Regions from separate parts of the Kitasatospora sp. NPDC059795 genome, predicted to be linked through region 2. Evidence: riboswitches for the same ligand, from Rfam matches in the RefSeq annotation. Region 2 holds a riboswitch; each other region holds the start of a gene.
The links. Region 2 has a riboswitch for cyclic di-AMP ahead of ACFV4P_RS32285 (peptidoglycan DD-metalloendopeptidase family protein). Riboswitches for the same ligand answer to the same signal wherever they lie in the genome.
Positions count from the first base shown of each region.

Region 1: linked by a shared signal. The riboswitch ahead of ACFV4P_RS25750 (M23 family metallopeptidase) and the one ahead of ACFV4P_RS32285 (peptidoglycan DD-metalloendopeptidase family protein) in region 2 are both predicted to bind cyclic di-AMP.
Region 3: linked by a shared signal. The riboswitch ahead of ACFV4P_RS11240 (NlpC/P60 family protein) and the one ahead of ACFV4P_RS32285 (peptidoglycan DD-metalloendopeptidase family protein) in region 2 are both predicted to bind cyclic di-AMP.

Region 1 is NZ_JBHWID010000013.1:216,458-222,698, forward strand. Features, by position in the region: gene ACFV4P_RS25715 (roadblock/LC7 domain-containing protein) at 1-51, opposite strand, end outside; gene ACFV4P_RS25720 (ATP-binding protein) at 35-1,297, opposite strand; gene ACFV4P_RS25725 (hypothetical protein) at 1,399-1,620, opposite strand; gene ACFV4P_RS25730 (hypothetical protein) at 1,790-1,972, opposite strand; gene ACFV4P_RS25735 (WHG domain-containing protein) at 2,004-2,582, opposite strand; gene ACFV4P_RS25740 (alpha/beta fold hydrolase) at 2,582-3,412, opposite strand; gene ACFV4P_RS25745 (YiaA/YiaB family inner membrane protein) at 3,523-3,813, opposite strand; cyclic di-AMP (ydaO/yuaA leader) riboswitch at 4,030-4,193, shown strand; gene ACFV4P_RS25750 (M23 family metallopeptidase) at 4,204-4,965, shown strand; gene ACFV4P_RS25755 (hypothetical protein) at 5,021-5,833, opposite strand; gene ACFV4P_RS25760 (GNAT family N-acetyltransferase) at 5,884-6,241, shown strand, end outside.
Region 2 is NZ_JBHWID010000023.1:43,656-49,896, forward strand. Features, by position in the region: gene ACFV4P_RS32265 (ribose-5-phosphate isomerase) at 1-177, shown strand, start outside; gene ACFV4P_RS32270 (GNAT family N-acetyltransferase) at 248-1,501, opposite strand; gene ACFV4P_RS32275 (PP2C family protein-serine/threonine phosphatase) at 1,668-2,879, shown strand; gene ACFV4P_RS32280 (hypothetical protein) at 3,268-3,462, shown strand; cyclic di-AMP (ydaO/yuaA leader) riboswitch at 3,834-3,987, shown strand; gene ACFV4P_RS32285 (peptidoglycan DD-metalloendopeptidase family protein) at 3,993-4,997, shown strand; tRNA gene ACFV4P_RS32290 (tRNA-Gly) at 5,162-5,235, opposite strand; tRNA gene ACFV4P_RS32295 (tRNA-Pro) at 5,386-5,459, shown strand; gene tig (trigger factor) at 5,665-6,241, shown strand, end outside.
Region 3 is NZ_JBHWID010000004.1:371,216-377,456, reverse strand. Features, by position in the region: gene ACFV4P_RS11250 (hypothetical protein) at 1-119, opposite strand, end outside; gene ACFV4P_RS11245 (NlpC/P60 family protein) at 245-1,297, opposite strand; gene ACFV4P_RS11240 (NlpC/P60 family protein) at 1,507-2,568, opposite strand; cyclic di-AMP (ydaO/yuaA leader) riboswitch at 2,583-2,733, opposite strand; gene ACFV4P_RS11235 (NlpC/P60 family protein) at 3,099-4,133, opposite strand; gene ACFV4P_RS11230 (NYN domain-containing protein) at 4,340-5,749, opposite strand; gene ACFV4P_RS11225 (hypothetical protein) at 5,925-6,191, opposite strand.

The DNA.
Region 1 (6,241 bases), on a different contig from region 2:
GACGGTGACGATGTCGGTCAGCAGCCAGCCGAGATCAGGGGTTGTGGTCATGGGAGTCTCCCGAGCGCTGGGGAAGTTGGGGGGAAGCGGGGAATGCGTCGTGGCGGCCCTGCTCGGGCCGCCGGTCCTGCTGCGCGGCCGAACGGCCGCTCGCGGTCCCGGCCTGGAACATCGACATGAACGTCTGCGCCTCGCGCGCACAGCGCGGCGGCGGCGCGGGCTGCTCCTCGGCCCGGGACCCGGTCTGCTGCTGCGGGGCGCTGCCCCGGCGGTTGACCCGCCGCGGCAGGCCGCCGCCCTGCGTGGGAACGACCGTCCGCCCGGGGTCCGTGGCGGCGACGGACGGACGGGACGCCGGCGGCGCCGCGACCACCGGCTCGCTGCGGACGCTGCTCACGGGCACCGACAGCGGGTCGGTGAGCAGGGCGGACGGCAGCAGCACGACCACCCGCACACCGCCGTACGGCGAGGGCGCGGAGTTCACGGTGACCCGGAAGCCGTACTGCTCCGCGAGCCGGCCGACCGCGGCCAGACCCAGCTGCGGGACCTCGCCGATCCGGGACACCTCCAGCGAGCCGCCGCCGGACATCGCCGCGCCCGCCTTGGCGACCGTCACCTCGGTCATGCCGACGCCGCAGTCGTCGATCTCGATCACCGCGCCGTTGTGGACCGGCATCAGCGTGACGTAGACCTGCGAGCTGGGCGGCGAGTACCGGGTTGCGTTGTCCAGCAGCTCGGCCACCGCGTGGATCAGTGCCTCGGCGGCGGCGCCGAGCACGGCGGTGTCCACCCGGCTGTTCACGACCACCCGCTGGAACGGCAGGATGCGCGACTGGGCGCCGCGCACCACGTCCTCCAGCGAGACCGGCTCCGGCCAGTGCCGGCCGGCGCGGGAGCCGCAGAGCACCGCCAGGGTCTGCGCGAGCCGGGCCTGCTGGGCGGCCGCGTGGTCGGCGCGCAGCAGGCCTTCGAGCAGCACCGGGTCGTCGTGGGTGCGCTCCATCTCGTCCAGGCCGGCCTGCTGGTCGTGCGCCATGACGAGGATGCGGCGGGCCACGCTGAGGAAGGCGCGGCGGGTGGCCGCGTTCATCTCCTGTTCGCGCAGCGCCGACTCCGCACCGGCCTGACGGTCGGCCAGTTCGGCGGCCAGCCGGTCGCGGGTGGTGGCGAGTTCCTCCTCGGCAACGGCCAGCCGACCGCGCAGGGTTCGGGTGACGGCGCGGGACCGAGCGGTGGCCGCGAGAGCGAGAAGGGCGAGCAATGCGGCTGCTGCCAGGCACCATTGAGTGGTCGTCACTCGCCGAATTCTAGGGCGGAGTTCCTACCTACGTATGAACTGATCAAATCATTGGTATTCAGAGCACACCAATATCGGACAGAACCGGCGGAGTCGGACGCCTACTGACCGTCGGCCTCGCCGTACGACTGCTGGCCCCGCGCCGCCACCGGCCGCAGCGAGCGCATGGATCGAGCCACCGCGAATCCGCGTGCGAGCGCCGCCCGCCAGCCCTCCGGCTGCGGCTCCTCGCGCGGCGTGGCGGCGGTCGCTCCGTCGGGGGCGGTCCGCGGGGCGGGGATCAGTCCCGTGCCGGGCTCGATGCGCTGAGTCGCCTGCGGCATTGCGCTGTCCTCCGTGCTGTCTCGGTCAAACCGTGGAAGGTCTTCACGCGGTATGACTTCCCGACCGCAGGACAGTGTTACGCACCAATGGTGGCGAAACCGTGGGGGAGCGGTTGTGAAATCGTGCAGAGGGGCGCGTGCCGGAGATACGCGCTGATGGGAGCTGCGGTCAGGCCTGCCGGTCGGCCTCCTGGGCGTCCTCGACGAGCGGCCGGTCCGGGGCGGACAGGGTGTCGGTGTGCGGGGTGCTGCCACCCGCGTGCTCGTGGGTGGCCTGGGCGCTGGGCGCGGTGAGCGAGGCGACCACGCCGACGGCGAGCGAGGCAAAGGCGAGCAGGCTGCGCTTCTTCATACCGGGTAGAACGCGCCGACCCCCCGTCAGGTCACGCGGCGCGCCCGCCCGGCCAGTCGCCGAGGCCGTCGACCAGCACCCCGGTCAGCCGCTCCAGCGTCACGTCCAGGCCCTCGGCGAGCTGGAACGCCCCCGCCGTGGTCAACGAGGCGTACCCGTGGGCGACGGCGCGCAGCGAGCGCGCGGCGTGCACCGCCTCGGACCCCTCCAGGCCGTACCCGCGCAGGACGGCGAACAGCACGCTCACCAGCCGCTCGCCGGCCGCGGTCAGCTCCGGGTCCGGGTCGGGCGCCTGCGGCAGCGCCGCGTACCGGCGCGGGAAGGCGGTGGCGTACCCGGCGTACGCGGTGAGCAGGGCGGCGACCGCCTCGTCGCGGGAGTGGCCGAGGACGGCGGCGGCCAGGTGGTCGGTGAGGTCGCCCAGGATGCGGACGGCGACCAGGCGGCGCAGCTCGGGCAGCCCGCCGGCGACGTGCTTGTACAGCGACGGGGTGGCGACCCCGGCCCGGGCGGCGACGCCGGCCAGGGTGAGCGCCTCGGCGCCCTGCGCGTCGATCAGGCCGAGGGCGTGGTCCACGACGGCGGTGGGGGAGAGTCCGGCGCGGGCCATCAGCGGGCGACCTCGTTCAGCTCGTTCAGGAAGGGGAGCAGGGCGTCGGCGACCGCCTGCGGGTGGCTGGCCATCGGGTAGTGGCCGGCGTTCCCGATCATCACCTTACGGCCGCGCAGTGCGGCGGCCTGCCGGTCGGCGATCAGCTCGGGGTTCGGGAAATCGGGGTCCTTGCTGCCCATCAGCACCAGCGCGGGGACGTCGACGGCCTCGCACCAGCCGACCGGCGCGGAGTCGCCCGCCAGGTAGCCGCGCACCGCGGCCTTCCGGGCGGGCTCGCGCAGCATCGCGGCGAGGCCGGCCCGGTAGGCGTCGAAGTCGGCGGGCCGCTCGGTCGGGAAGTAGAACTTCTGCAGCGCGCTCCAGAGGCCGGGGAACCGGGCCACCAGCGGGCCGACCAGGCCGAACATCGCCTTCTGGACGGCGTTCAGCGGCAGGTTCTCGACGAAGGCGTCGATCAGCACCACACCGGCGGTGCGGCCGGGGGCGAGCGCGGCCGCCCGGACCACGGTGGCGCCGGTGTACGAGCTGCCGGCCAGGACGGCGCCGCGCAGGTCGAGGTGGTCGAGCAGGGCGACCAGGTCCTCGGCGATCGCGGCGGGCGTGTGGTCGGTGAAGCCGGTGGAGGACTCGCCGAGGCCGCGCAGGTCCATGGTGACCACCCGGTGCCCGGCGGCGGTCAGCAGCGGCACCAGGTACCGGTAGGCGGCCCGCTTGTCGAGCATGCCGGGCAGCAGGACGACCGGGGCGCCGGCGCCGGGGGCGTCGTCGTAGGCGATCCGGCCGCCGACCACGTCGAGGTACCGGGTGGTTCCGGGGGTGCTGTTCATCGCGGGCCTCCTGGGCGGGCGTCGCGGCGCGCCGGGCACCGGAGGCCCGGCCGACTGCCGATAGCCACAAAGCTAAGGCTAATAGCCTTAGCCGTCAACCCGGGGCGGGATCAGACGCCGTCCACCTTGAACGGGTCGTGCTCGGAGAGCAGCTTCTCCAGTCGGGCCTGGTCCACCCGGCTGGTGATCGCGCCCTCCTCCTGGCGGTCCCGGACCACCTTGGCCAGCGTGAACGCGGAGGTGATCGCGTACAGCAGTCCGACGGAGAGGAAGGCGCGCACCCAGGCGCTCACCGGCAGGTAGGCGATCCCGAGGGCGAGCGCGACGGTGGCCAGCGCGAAGGAGGCGGCGGCCTGCAGGAAGTAGGCGGAGGTGGTCCGGTTCGGAACGCGTGCGGTCATGGCACCAGGCTCCCGTCGGCCCGGGAGCGGGGCGTGAGTACGGATACTCATCCGCGCGGTCACCATCCGTCATCTCTCCCCTGGCGAATCGTCACAAATCGCCCATAGGGCGTCAGGGAATCTTCACCGTCTCGCAGGAGGCGCTTGGAATCATGGGGTCCATAGGATTAACGTTTGATAACGCAGCGCGGTCGGCAACGCCGTAACCATGCGGCACCGTGCGCCACGCCTAATCCACTTGGGCACGCCCCCCGGGGTGTCCCAGGAGCCGGGGAACCACGTTCCACCGGGGTGAATCGGGACGGCCCTGGGCCCGACCGTAGGAGACCTTCCACCTCCGAACCCGTCAGCTAACCCGGTCGGCGACATGGAAGGAAGGAGCACGCCCCCGTGGCGTCGACCTACACCGAGAGCACCGGCACCCAGCTGCTCGACCACCCGGTCGAGCCGGAAGCCGCCCGGCACCGGCTGCCCCGTCAGTCCCGCGCCGGCGCGCCCCTGCTGGGCGTCACCGCGATGACCGCGGCGCTCGGCGCCCTCACCGCCGTCCCCGCGCAGGCCGCCGCCCCGGTGGCCGTCACCGCCGCCGACGAGGCCTCCGACGGGCTGCTCGCCGGCGACCCCGGCCTCGCCCTCGCCGCCCGCATCCAGCAGCAGGCCGACGGCCAGCGCACCGCCGCCGACGAGAACGCCCGGATCGCCGCCGCACAGGACGCCGAGGCCAAGCGCGCCGCCCAGCAGGCCGAGGCCGAACGCGCCGCGCACAACCTGCCGGTGGCCGGCTACCAGCTGACCGCGCACTTCGCGCAGTCCGGCTCGCACTGGGCGCACCTGCACACCGGCCTGGACTTCGCCGCCCGCACCGGCACCCCCGTCACCGCCGTCACCGGAGGCACCGTCACCTCGGCGGGCTGGTCCGGCCCCTACGGCTACCGGGTCATCCAGACCCTCCCCGACGGCACCGAGCTCTGGTACTGCCACCTCTCCCGGATCGCCACCGCCTCCGGTCAGGTCGCCCCCGGCACCCTGCTCGGCGCGGTCGGCGCCACCGGCAACGTCACCGGCCCGCACCTCCACCTGGAGGTCCGCCCCGGCGGCGGCGCCCCGATCGACCCGCTGCCCTGGCTCCAGCAGCTCGGCCTGCAGCCGTAGGTTCTCGACGGCGCCCGGGAGTCAGGGCCTGTTCGGCACGATCGGCCGGACAGCCCTAGTACACCTCGGGCGCCAGCTCCGGGAACTCCTCCAGCAGCAGCCGGGCCAGCCCCGGCACCGTCCACTCGCCGCACAGGTCGATCGCGGCCTGCGCCACGGCCTCCTCGAACTCCTCGAACTCTCCGGCGAGTTCGTCCGGCATCGGCAGGCCGCGGGCGTTCAGCTCGGCCAGGTTGCGGTAGCTGCGCCGCATCAGGCCCTGCTCCAGCAGCCGACGCGCGCCGTCCGTGGACACCCCGACCAGCAGCGCCCGCTCCGGGCCCCAGCCGCCGTCCGGCTCCACCCCCGGCACCCGCTCGTAGGCGGCGAAGCGCTCCTCGACGTCCAGCGCCCGGAACTCCTCCAGCCAGCCCCGCACCCGGTCGAGATCGTCCACCGGCACGCCGTCCGCGCGCAGCAGCAGCGTGTACAGCCGGGGCCAGGTCAGCAGGTCGGAGCGGAGCAGCAGCGAGTCCACCAGCACCTGGCCCTGCCAGTCGGTCTCCTCGCGCAGCTTCTCCAGCCGCTTGGCGTTCAGCCGCCGCGCCGCCCGCTGGTGCTCGATCAGCAGCCGCACCGCCGCCGGGTAGGCCCAGGCGTCGCCGTCCGGCTGGACGTACAGGTGCAGCTGCTCGTACAGCAGGTGCTCCAGCACCGGCGAGGACAGCTCCGGGAAACCGTCGTGCAGCCGGGCGCCGCCCAGCTCCAGCAGGGTCAGGACGGTCTGCACCGCCGGCTCGGGCACCGCCTCCAAACCCTCCTCGGCCGCCCAGTCCAGCAGGTCGGCGGCACGGGTACGGGGGAGCAGGTGCAGGTCTTCGTCGTCCACCCCGGTACGGTAGCCGGTCCGCGCGGGGCCCACCGGTAGGGTCGACTGCCATGGAAACCGTCCGGCTCACCGGCCCCCGGCTCACCCTGCGGGAGTACCGGCACACCCCTGAGGAGGTCGCCGCCCTGCACGCCGTCCACGGCGACTCCCTGGCGGTCCGCCATCTCCCGTTCGACAGCGCCGACTTCGAGGAGTGCGCCGACCAGATCGAGCTCTACCTCGACGAGGCCGAACAGGAGCCCCGGCAGCACTACCGGCTGGCCGTCGACGACCCCGCGGGCGAGCCGATCGGCCAGGCCGCGCTCACCCGCGAGGGCGAGCACGCCGCCCAGCTCGGCTGCGTGCTGCGCCCCGACACCTGGGGTCGCGGCTACGCCGGGGAGGTCACCGGGCTGCTGTGCACGCTCG
Region 2 (6,241 bases):
GTGATCTCGGTCGGCGGCCGGATGCACACCCTGGACGAGGCCACCGAGTTCGTCGAGATCTTCCTCAACACCCCGTACAGCGGCGAGGCCCGGCACACCCGCCGGATCGAGATGCTCTCCGAGTACGAGACCACCGGTGAGCTGCCGCCCGTCCCGGCCCACCACCCGCAGGGCTGATCCACCCGCAACGCACCGCGCCCGCCCGGGAGTCGACCCGGGCGGGCGCGCGCGTGCTGCGGGCGGCCGGTCAGAAGCCGTGCGGCAGCCAGGGCTCCAGCCCCGAACGGAACGCCGCCGACACCGACTCCAGCGCACCCGGCCGCAACTCCCGCACCAGGCCCGCCGCGGCCAGCGCCGACAGCGCGGTGCCGCCCAGGTACGCCGAGCCCAACTCCCGTACGTCCAGCGCCAGATCGGCCGGATCGTCGGTCGGCACGCAGGACGCCGGCTTGCCCGGCGCGGCCGTCAGCCGCCAACGGCCCGCGTTCCACGGGCAGAACGCGTCGGTGACCTCCAGCACCGCGTCCACCGGCTGCGCCCAGCCGCGCGCCTCCAACGCCCTCGGCAGATCCACCAGCCGCACGAACATGGCGTCCACCAGGCGCGGCGCCAGGTGCCGGACGTCCGACACCAGGTGCAGCAGCGGGTCGTCGGCCGGCAGGTTGTGCGCCTCCACCCGCTCCGTCAGGTCGAGGTCGAGCAGGAACTCCCACAGCCGGGCGTACACCCACGGCTGCTCCGCCTGCACCACGCGGACCCGGACCACGCCGGCCGCACCCCGCTCGTTCCAGTCACTCTTCACCGCGTACCGGGCGTAGCCGAGCAGTTCGCCCGTGTTCGGGTCCTCCGCCACCACCGACTGCAGCGGGGAGAAGCCGCCGCGGGAGCCCGGCGCGTCCAGCACCGGCAGCTTCTCCCAGCCCGGCTGCCGCACCAGGGTGCCCGGACGGCGGGTGGCCAGGCGGGCGTACAGCTCCTCGCAGCGGGCCAGCTCGGCGGCCGGGTCCGCGAGCCGCAGCACCAACTCGCCCTGCTGCTCCGGGGTGTGCACCCGCACCCGGCCGCGGGTCATCGACACCGTCACCTTGCGGGTGCCCTGGCCGTAGCCGAAGCGCCCGTAGATCGGCGGCTCGGACGCCGTCAGCACCGCCAGCGGCTCCCCGGCCGCGTGCACGTCGTCCAACTGGCGGCGCATCAGGGCCGTCAGCGCGCCGCGCCGCCGGTGGGTGGGCAGCACGCCCACCATCGTCACGCCCGCCGCCGGCAGCACCGCGCCGCCCGGCACCACCACCCGGAAGCTCAACGCGGAGGCGCTGCCGACGATCCGCTCGCCCTCGCAGGCCGCCAGCGAACGCTCCACCTCCGTCAACTCGCGCCACAACGACCGCTCCTCGGGCGGCTCCTCGGTGCCGCCGAAGGCCACCAGCAGGCTGTCGTACCAGGTGTTCCACTCCTCGGCCTGCAGCGGCCGCACGGTCAGTCGGGGGTGTTGAGTCGTCATGAGGCCCTGCCTATCATCGGATCCGGAACCGTGCGAGCGATTTGTCGCGCGCATGTCGCGGGCGGCCCCCGCGCGGCCGAAACCCACCGGAGCGTGCCACTCCCGCTGCACTCGGTGCCACCCGGGCCGTCGACGCACGCACCGCCGGTGGATAAGGTCGGTCCCCATGGCCGGCAGAGCGCGTCCCACAGCGACGGGCCGGGACGGCGGACCGTCCCGCGAGCCCGTGACGGCCCGGCTGCGCGCGGCGCTGTACCGGGCCCGACGCAGGCTGCGCCGCACCGGAGTCGACTACTTCCGCGGCGACGGCGCCGACTGGTGGGCGTTCGCCGCCCTCGCCCTCGCGGTGCCCGTCCTGGTCCTGCTGAACATCGCGGCCCCCGACTGGGCCCCGCCCACCGCCCTGGTGCTGCCGGTGCTGGCCGGCGCGCTGCTGCTGCGCCCCGGCACCCTGGTGCTGCTGTACGCCGTCGCCGCCGCCGGGCTGGTCACCGAGTCCCTGGTGCACACCGGCGAACGCGTCGCCAGCGCGCGGCCCGAGGCCTACGCCCACGGCGTGACCCCGGGAGCCGCGCTGGTGGTCGGCGCGGTCGGCGTCGCCGGACTGCTGGTCGCCCAGTTCCGCCGCCGGATCGGCGTGCCCTGGCGCGGCGGCTCCACCATGCTGTTCGACCTGCGCGAGCGGATCCGGGTCCAGGGCCGCATCCCGCAACTCCCCGACGGCTGGCACACCGACACCGCGCTGCGCCCGGCCGGCGGCCAGTCCTTCTCCGGCGACTTCATGGCTGCCGCCCGCACCGGCCCCGGCGGGCGGATGCTCGAAGTCGTCCTCGCCGACGTCTCCGGCAAGGGCATGGACGCCGGCAGCCGCGCCCTGCTGCTGTCCGGCGCGTTCGGCGGACTGCTCGGCTCGCTGCCCGCCCACGACTTCCTGCCCGCCGCCAACGGCTACCTGCTGCGCCAGGACTGGGCGGAGGGCTTCGCCACCGCCGTGCACCTGGTGGTCGACATGGACACCGGCGAGTACGAACTGCTCTCGGCCGGCCACCTGCCCGGCATGCACCGGCTGGCCGGGGCCGGGTACTGGGAGGTCAAGGAGGCCGAGGGCCCGCTGCTCGGCGTCTACGACGAGGCCAAGTTCGAAGGGGTGCGCGGCGTCCTCGGCCCCGGCGACGTCCTGATGCTGTGCACCGACGGCATGGTGGAGATCCCCGGCCGCGACCTCGCGGAGGGCATGGACCGGCTGATGGGCGAGGCCGACCGGCTGGTCGCCACCGTCCCCGTGGCGGTCCGGCACGGCGCCGCGGTCCGGCTGATCGACACCGTCGCCAAGCACGTCAACGACGACCGCGCGGTGCTGCTGATCTGGCGCCGCTGAACTCGCCTGTCGTGCAGGTGCGGTGAGCGCGGAGTGCCCACGGAGTGTCAAACCCGGGCGTTGATCTTCGGCCAATTCCGGTACGCCGCCCGGAGACGGCGGCGATGGCGGATCTGCCTGCCGCTTTGCCGCGCCGGCCTGGGCGGACCACCGCCCGCCGACGGGACGTCAGAACCCGTCCGCTATCGTCGCGGTCGGCGAAAATCAGTCCTACCAGCCGGGTTGGGGCCCCGGGCGACCGGGCAAGTCCTTTACGCACTCAGCACGAGCGACCACACTGAGTCCGGATGGAGTGGTGGGGACACGGGGGGCAGGGGCCGGTTTCCGCCTGGGAGCCATCGGCGGCTCCCACCCGAACCCCCGCCATGAATCGAGGAAGTGAGTCCCGGTGGCCTTCTCCGTCTCCGCGCTTGTCCTGTTCGGCATCATCGTCGCGATCTTCATTCGCAACAAGCAGCTGAAGTCCGGGCACGCCATCGTCGCCGCGCTGTTCGGCTTCATGCTCAGCCAGTCGACCATGGCCGGTCCGATCCAGCAGTTCCTCACCTCCGTCTCCAAGGCCATCGCGTCGATCGCGGGTTGACGTCGCGTCGGGTCGCCGACGGCACGCCAAGACGGGTGGGAGGCCTCCCTGCGCCGTCCGCTCGGCCTGCCCGCGGGTGACCAGGCTCACCCGCGCGCTCACGCCGGGTCGTCGTGCGAACGCGCACGGTGGCCGATCTCGCCCACCGTGCGGGGTTCGTGTGCGTACCGTCATGATCCCGTACGCGCACCGCAGTGCGGCGCCCGCACAGCGTGACCTGGTGCTCCGTCAGCCCCTTCCCGATCCCGGGAGTGGGGCCAATCGGCGTTTGCCAGCCTTGCGGGCCGTGGGATTTGCTTCCTCCGCAGCCCGGCCAGTGACCGGGCGGGCCACCGGACGGAACGCCTAGTCCTGCCGTCGTCCGGTGCCGACCAGATACCACGCCACGGCAGGAGCGGGGGAACCACAGGTAAGTCGCCGGGCCCGGGAACATTCGGGAACGGCTTGGGGTGAAGTCGCACTCGTGCGGCCGGGCAACTCTCGCCCGAACCCGACAGCTCACCTCGCAGGCGTCGGAGAGGAACGCCTTCATGTCCGCTCAGGGCAAGCACCGCAAGCCGAGCCTGGCCACCGTCGTCCGCATCGCCATCGCCGCCGGTGTGGCCGGCGCCGCGATCGGCCTCCCGGTCACCGCCGCCTCCGCGCACACCGCCGCCGACCAGGGCGCCAACCGCCCGTCGACCGTCTCGGTGGACGCCACCCCGGTCGCCGACCAGACCCCCGCCGCGCACGACTACCGGGTCGTCTCCGGCGACACCCTGTCCAAGATCGCCGACGCGCAGCACGTCGACGGCGGCTGGCAGAAGCTGTACCAGGACAACCACTCCGTGGTCGGCGGCAACCCCGACCTGATCTTCCCCGGCCAGCAGCTGACCATCAACGGCCAGGCCGCCCCGGCCAAGGCGCCGGCCGCCCCCGCGAAGGCCCCGGCCGCCAAGTCCGCCACGGACGCCGCCGCCAAGCCCGCCGCCGCGCCGAAGGCCGCCACCCAGCAGGCCCCCACCGCCAAGCCGGCCACCACCGCCCCCACCGCCGCGAAGGCCCAGCCGGCCGCCCCGGCCCCGAAGGCCGCCGCCGTCGCCCCGGCCGCCCCCGCGAAGGCCCCGGCCCCCGCGACCACCAGCTCCAACGCCGCGTACGTCGCCCCGGCGCCGGGCAAGGTCACCACCGGCTACAAGGTGGCCGGCTCCAACTGGTCCAGCGGCTACCACACCGGCATCGACTTCCCGGTCGCCACCGGCACCAGCCTCAAGGCCGTCGCCGCGGGCACCGTGGTCTCCGCCGGCAACGGCGGCGCCTACGGCAACCAGGTCGTCATCAAGCTGGCCGACGGCAAGTACGCCCAGTACGCCCACCTGTCCTCGATCTCCGTCTCGGCCGGCCAGTCCGTGACGGCGGGCCAGCAGATCGGGCTCTCCGGCGCGACCGGCAACGTCACCGGCCCGCACCTGCACTTCGAGATCCGCACCACCCCGGACTACGGCTCCGACATCGACCCGATCGCCTACCTGGCGGCCCACGGCGTCAACGTCTGATCCACGCCTCACCCCCCGAAGGCCCCGCGCAGCCACCACGGCCGCGCGGGGCCTTCGGGCTGCCCGCGAACGACAGCGGCCCCGAAACGACAAGGGCCCGAAACGCCAACGGTCGAAACGCCAACGGCCCCGACTGCGTTGGCAGTCGGGGCCGTCGGCCTTGCTGGAGCGGGTGACGAGAATCGAACTCGCGTGACCAGTTTGGAAGACTGGGGCTCTACCATTGAGCTACACCCGCAAAGGCGTACCCGCACCGCTGTCGCGGTGGCGAGGACTGGATCAGGGTACCTGGTCGAGCCGGTGGATTGCACACTTCTTCCGCGCCGTCGGCTCGCGGATATCGCCCCGGTCGGAGGCGGGCCGACGTGTACTCTTCTGCTCGGCACCACGGGGTGTGGCGCAGGTTGGTAGCGCGTCCGCTTTGGGAGCGGAAGGCCGTCGGTTCGAATCCGGTCACCCCGACCGTGCGGCAGGGTCTCGTCGGTGGGCGGGGCCCTGTTGTCGTTGCGGGGCACGGATGTGGCGGATCCGCAGCGTGGTGCACCCGGTGCCGGGCACAGTCGCTTTCGTGGTACCGGTAGGATGGACCGCTGGCGGTAGTACGGACAGCATTTTCAGACCCAACCGCCTATCGCCCTGACCGCAAGCCCCCCTAGGAGACCCAACCGTGAAGAGCGCCGTCGAGACTCTGAACCCGACCCGGGTTCGACTCACCGTCGAGGTGCCCTTCGAGGAGCTCAAGCCCAGCCTCGACGCGGCGTACAAGAAGATCAACCAGCAGGTCACCGTCCCGGGCTTCCGCAAGGGCAAGATCCCGAACCGGGTCATCGACCAGCGCTTCGGCCGGGGCGCGGTGCTGGAGGAGGCCGTCAACGACGCGCTTCCGCGCTTCTACACGCAGGCCGTCGACGAGGGCCAGATCGATGTGCTGGGCCAGCCGGACATCACCGACATCGCCGGTGTCGAGAACCTGGCCGACGGCGGTGACCTGAAGTTCACCGCCGAGGTCGACGTCCGTCCCGAGGTCGCCCTGCCGGACTTCACCGAGATCGCCGTCGTGGTGGACCCGGTCGAGGTCTCCGACGAGGACATCGAGAAGTCGCTGCAGCAGCTGCGCGAGCGCTTCAGCTCCGTGAAGGATGTCGAGCGCGCCGCCGCCGAGGGCGACGTCGTGGTCATCGACCTGGAGGCCAAGGTCGACGGTGAGGTGCCGGAGGACGGCACCGCCACCGGCGTGAGCTACG
Region 3 (6,241 bases), on a different contig from region 2:
CGCCGCAGGATCGCGCCCGCCCGCCGGGCCAGCACCTGCGCGACGGCGTCCCGGGCGCCGGACGGCGCGCCCGGCCCGGGCGGGACGGCGGCCGGGGCGGCGGGCCCGGCCGGAAGCACCCGGGGCAGCGACAGCTGGGCGGCGCACCCGGCGGCGACCAGCAGGGCGGCCCGCCGGGACAGCGAAGCCCCGGCCTGCCGCGGGGCTTCCGGCGGCAGGTCGGTGACCAGGGGCTCGTGCTGGCTCAGACCCGCACCACCGAGTTGACCGGCATCGCGCCGACGCTCTCGTAGCGGACCCTGGCGCCGGGGTGGGGGGCGTGCACGACGACACCGCCGCCGGCGTACATGCCGACGTGGTGCCTGTCCTTGAAGAAGATCACCAGGTCTCCGGGCCGGGCTTCGGCGAGGCTCACCCGCCGACCGGCCGTGGCCTGTCCCTGCGAGGTCCGCGGCAGGGTCACTCCGGCCTGCCGCCACGCCCAGTACATCAGACCGGAGCAGTCGAACGCGCCGGGGCCGGTGGATCCGTACACGTACGGGGAGCCGATCTTCGAGACGGCGGCGTTCAACGCGGCGGCGGCGCGGTCGGAGGCGGCGGGTTCGTCGCCGAGGTCGAGCCGGTCGGTGCCGCGGGTGGCGCGCTGCTGGGCGTCCCGGGCGTCGTCGGCGGCGAGCCGGTCGCGCTCGGCGGCGCCGAGGCCGCCCAGCAGCAGCTGGGCCCGGGTGAGCCGGCTGCGGACCTCGTCCTTGGCGGCCGCCAGCCGTTGCCGGGCCGCTTCGAGCTCGGCGAGCTTGGCGGTGGTCTCCTGCCGGCGCTGGTCCAGCCGCCGCTGCCGCTCGTTCAGGTCGCGCAGGACGTCGTTCTGCCGGGCGGTGGCCTGGCCGAGGGCACGCGCGCCGGCCAGGTAGGACGCCGGATCGTTGTCGAGCATCAGCCGAACGGTGGGATCGAGGCCCTGGGAGCGGTACTGGGCGGCGGCCACCGCGCCGAGGTCGGCGCGCAGCCGGTTGAGGTCGTCCTGCCCGGAGGCGACCTGGCCCTGCAGCTCACCGGCCTCGCGCTGCAATCGTTTCTGCTGCTCCTGGGCGGCGTTGTACCTCTCGGAGGCCTGCTCCGCCTCCTCGTACAGCTGGTCGACCTGCGCCTTGACGTCGGTCCGGTCGGGCGGATCGGCCGGTGCGGCGCCGGCCGGGGCCACGCCCAGATGGAGCACCCCGGTCGCGGCGGCGGTGAGTGCCAGCGCGCGGGCGAAGCGCTGGACACCGGGCAGTGGGGGGCGACGGTGCACGGACACGTGCGACGGCTCCGTTCCTACGGCCTGCCCGTCGCCGCCCGCTGGTCGGGCGGCCGTCCGCACGGGGGGCCGGGGCAGAGGTTAGCGAGTCGGACGGATCCAGTCCAAACCCCGACAACATCGAATATTCGACCGCGAATCGGACACCGGAACGACTACGGCCCGGCACCCCCTGTGCGGGGTGCCGGGCCGAGCGGAGTGCGGGTCCGTCAGATCCGGACGATCTTGACGATCGGCATCACGGTGGCGGACTCGTAGCGGACCTGCGCGCCGGTGTGCGGGGCGTGCACGATCTGCCCGTTGCCGACGTACATGCCGACGTGGTGCATGTCGCCGTAGTAGATGATCAGGTCGCCGGGCTTGGCGTTGGCGATGTTGGTGCCGATGTTGGTGCCGGCGCCCGCCTGGGCCTGCGAGGTGCGCGGGATGGACACACCCGCCTGGGCGTACGCCCACTGCATCAGGCCGGAGCAGTCGAAGGTGCTCGGACCGGCCGCGCCGTACGAGTACCAGCTGCCCAGCTTCGACAGCGCGGCGCTCATCGCGACGCCCGCGTAGCCGGCCGGGGCCGGCGCGCTGAGGTCGGTGCGCGTGGTGTCGCGGGAGGCCCGCTCGGCCTGGCTGCGGGAGGCGTCGGCGGCCTTCGCCTCGGCCGCGTTCAGCTCGTCGCGCTCCTTCTGGGTGAGCGTGTTGAGCAGTTCCTGCGCCTTGGCCAGCTTGCCCTTGATGTCGTCCTTGTCGGCCTGCAGGGCCTTCGTGGTGGTGTCCAGCTCGGCGAGCTTCTGCTCCGCCTCCTTGCGCTGGCCGTCCAGCTTGGCCTGCTCCGACTTGAAGCTCTTCAGCAGGTCCGACTGGGTGGCGCCGACCGTGTTGAGCGCGCCCGCCTGCCCGAGGAAGTCGTCCGGGTTGCTGGAGAGCATCAGCTGCATGGTCTGCGGGATGCCGCCGTTGCGGTACTGCTCCGCGGCGATGTTCGCCAGGCTGTCCTGGACGGTGGTGACCTGGTCCTGCTGGCGGGCCAGCTGGTCCTGGAGCTGCGAGACCTGCTTCTGCAGGGCCTGCTGCTTCTCCGCGGAGGCGTTGTACGCCTCGGTCTTCACCTCGGCCTGCTCGTTGAGCTGGTCGACCTGCTGCTTGACCTGGTCCTTGGTGGGCGCCGGGTCGGCGTGCGCGCCGGTCTGGGCGGACAGCGCCACGGCGGTGGCGGCAGCGGCAGTGAGAATCGAGACCCGGGCACGGCCGACGGGCTTGGGACGACGATGGGACGCCACGAAGGCGGACTCCTTCTTCCTCACACACCGCCTACCGGGTGAGCTGACGGGTTCGGGCCGGAAGAGATGCCCTACAGCGCCTCACCGACCGCTGTCGCGGCCGACCTGGCGCCGATTCACCCCGGGGGAACGTGGTTCCCCGGCTCCGTTCGACAGCACCCCGGTGGGGCATCCCCGTCGGCGGATCGCGTTCTGACGATCCGCCCGCTGCGTCACGGACTCGGCGGCGACCTCCGCCGTCGCCCCCCTTGGGCGATCGACTCTGCGGCGGTCGAACCAAGACCCTAGTAACCGATCCGTGATCCGTTCAAATCCTTGTCCGAAAAAAATCTGAATCTGAGTCAATTACAAGGACGAAACTGACCGAATGTAAGGGATTCGTTGCGCAGTGCGTAGCATTTCCCGGTGCCCGCACAGAAAACGCGACGCCCGGACGTGTGCGAGATCACAGCGGTATCTCGACCCGTCCGGGCGTGTCACAGCGCGTCAGTTGCGGCCCTCTGTGGGCATATGTCCGATTCTTCGGGTCGTCAGACCCGGCGGATGGTCGAGATCGGCATCGCGTCCACCGGCATGGTCTTCACGACGTCACCGGTGTGCGGCGCGTGCACCACCATGCCGCCGCCGATGTACATGCCGACGTGGTGCCGGTCGCCGTAGTAGACCACCAGGTCACCGGGCTGCGCGTTGTGCCAGTCGGTGCCCACGCTGGCGCCGACGCTGCCCTGCGCCTGCGAGGTGCGCGGCAGCGAGACGCCGGCCTGCGCGTACGCCCACACCATCAGGCCGGAGCAGTCGAAGCTGCCCGGACCGGTCGCGCCCCACACGTACGGCGCGCCGCGCTTGCCGAGCGCCTTCGAGACCGCGACACCGGCGTAGCCACCGGCCTGCGGCAGGTTGCTCAGGTCGACCCGGTCGGCGCCGCGGGAGGCGGTGCCGCCGCCCTGGGTGATCGAGAGGCGGTCGGCGGCGGAGAGCGTGTTGAGCAGGCTCTGCGCCTCCTCCAGCTTGCTCTTGACCTCGTTCTTGGCGTCGTTGAGCGCCTGGGTCGAGCTGTCCAGCTCGGCCAGGACGGCCGCGGCCTCCTGCTTCTGCTGGCTCAGCCGGCGCTGCTGGTCCTCCAGCGACTTCAGGGTCTCCGCCTGGGTGCTGGCGGCCTGGTCGAAGGAGGACGCCTGGGACAGGTAGCCGTCCGGGTCGGAGGAGAGCATCAGGCGCACCGACGGGTCGATGCCGCCCTGCCGGTACTGGTCGCCGGCCACCGCCGCCAGCCCGGAGGACAGCTCGTTCAGCTGCTCCTGGCCGCGCGCGACCTGGTCCTGCAGCTGGTCGGCCTGCTTGCGCAGCTGGTCGGCCTTCTCCTTGGCGCCGTTGTACTTCTCGGCCGCCTGCTCCTGCTCGTCCAGCAGCTTGTCGACCTGCGCCTTGACCTCGTCCTTGTTCGGCTTGGCCGGCGCGGCGTGCGCACTCACCTGGGCCGACAGGGCGACCGCGGTCGCGGCGGCAGCGGTGAGCACGGTCACCCGGGCGCGACTCGGCTGCTTGGGACGGCGGTGGGAGGCCAAGGTGGTGCTCCTTCTTCCTCTGGACTCACCCGATCGAGCGACAGTCCGGAATATAGGTTTGACGCCAGACCCTAGTGAAGTCTCCACCCCCGCGTCCACTCCCGGGGGGCTTTCGGTTCCCGTTCCCCGCCCCTCTTCACCACACCGACACACTCCGGACGCCCCACCGTCGCTGACCGCCCGTCAGTGCGTCCGAATCACCCCGCTCAGCTGCGCGACAGCCGGTTCAGCAGCAGCACCGAGGCCACCGGGCGGGCGCCGGCCTTGCGCACCCCGTCCGCGACCTCCTTGTCGGCGGAGACCACCACCACCGGCCGGCCCTGCGGCTCGGCCCGCACCATCCGGCGGATCAGCTCGTCCGCGGTCTCCCCGGTCCGGCTGAACCGGACCCGCACGCCGCGCGGCGGGGCCATGATCACCGGCACGTCCAGGTCCTGGCCGTCGAACACGCAGGTCACCTCGGCCTGGGTCCGCTGGGCCAGCATCGCCAGGCCGCCCAGCAGCCTCAACCGCTGCTGCTCCAGCGGCAGTTGCGGGTATCCGGTCTTGGTCACGTTGTAGCCGTCCACCACCAGGTGGACCTGCGGGATGGCCAGCAGCTGGTCCAACAGCGCCGGGTCGTCCTCGGCCAGGCCGCGCCGGGCCACCGCGTGCGGCGAGGCCGAACCGGGCTCCACGGCCTCCACCAGGTCGGCCGGGCGCAGCGCCGTCACCGGCAGCGCCAGTTCCCGCTGCAGGCCCTGCGCGGACTGCAGCACGGTGTCCAGCAGCAGGCGCAGCCGCATGTCCTCGACGCTGCGGCCCTCCCGGGCGGTGCGCCGGCCGGTCTCCACGGCGGCCTCCAGCTCGGTGATCCGGTGCCGCAGCCGGCGGGCCTCGATCTCGGCGGCGCTGTGCTCGGCCGCGGCGGCGGCCCGGGCGGCCTCCAGTTCGGCGGTCAGCCGGCGGGTCTCGGCCTGTGCCCGGCGGGTGTCGGCCTCCAGCGAGCGGACCTTCTTGCGCAGCGAGTCGGCCTCCCGGCGCACCCCCTCGGACTCGGCGCGGTGCCGGTCCAGCTCGGCGCGGGCGGCGGCGCGGGCCTCGGCCAGCTCCTCCTGGAGCCTCTCGGCCAGCCGGGTGGCCTCGGCGGCGGCGCCCTCGGCGTCCACCCGCTCGGCCTGCTCGCCGGCCTCCTCGACCAGCCGCCCCCAGCCGGTGGGCCGCACCAGGTAGGCGGCGGCGGCCACGTCCATCGGGTCGGCGGCGGCCGGCACGGTGCCCGCCTCCAGGGCGCGCACCAGGTCGGGCTGGCCCAGTCGCAGCCGCTCGGCTATCCGCACCCGGAACGCCGGGTCGGACTCCAGCGCGGCGGCCAGCGCGGTGGCCGCGTACTTGGCCCGCCGGGCGGGGGTGAACTTGGCGTACGGGCGCAGCGCGGCGGGCAGTTCGCCGGCCGGGATGCCGCCGAGCGCGTCGGAGGCGATGCCCACCACCCGGCGGCGGACGCCCTCGGGCAGCGCCCGACCGGCCGTCTCGCCGTTGCCGTCCTCGCCGCCCGGGGCGGTCTCCGGGGTCTGCTGGACCGGACCGGGCGCGGTCCCGTCCGTGCCCGTGGGCGCGTGCGCTGCCTCCGCCACAGTTCTCGGCTCCGATCCTGGTCCGGGCGGGCCCCGGCGGGTGCCGGGGGCGTTGGTGTCCGCCGCTGCTTGCAATTGTCCCGTCTACCGTGCCGCACCGACAGCACCCCGCCGACGAGTCCGCCCCGCGTTCCCGTCCGGGGCGCGGACGGGAACGCGGGGCGGTGGAAGTGCGTCAGCCCTGCTCGGAGCCGCCGTCCGCGGACTCCTCGGCGCCCGGGCGGGCCACCAGTTCGACCTGGTCGACGGCGTTGCACCAGCGGCAGCGCACCGACTCGACGGTCTCGGCGAGCACCTGGGTCTCCTCGACCTTGGAGTCGCCGGACAGGTCGAAGTGCACGAAGTCGATCACCCGGGAGGACCGGGTGACGTCGAAGCGGGTGAGGTTGCCGCACAGCGTGCAGCGCCAGCGGGTCTCGGCGGTCGGCGCGGCAATGGTCATCAGAGTGGTCCCTCTCGGCTGGTCCCGGTTTCCGGGTCTCCAGCCTATTG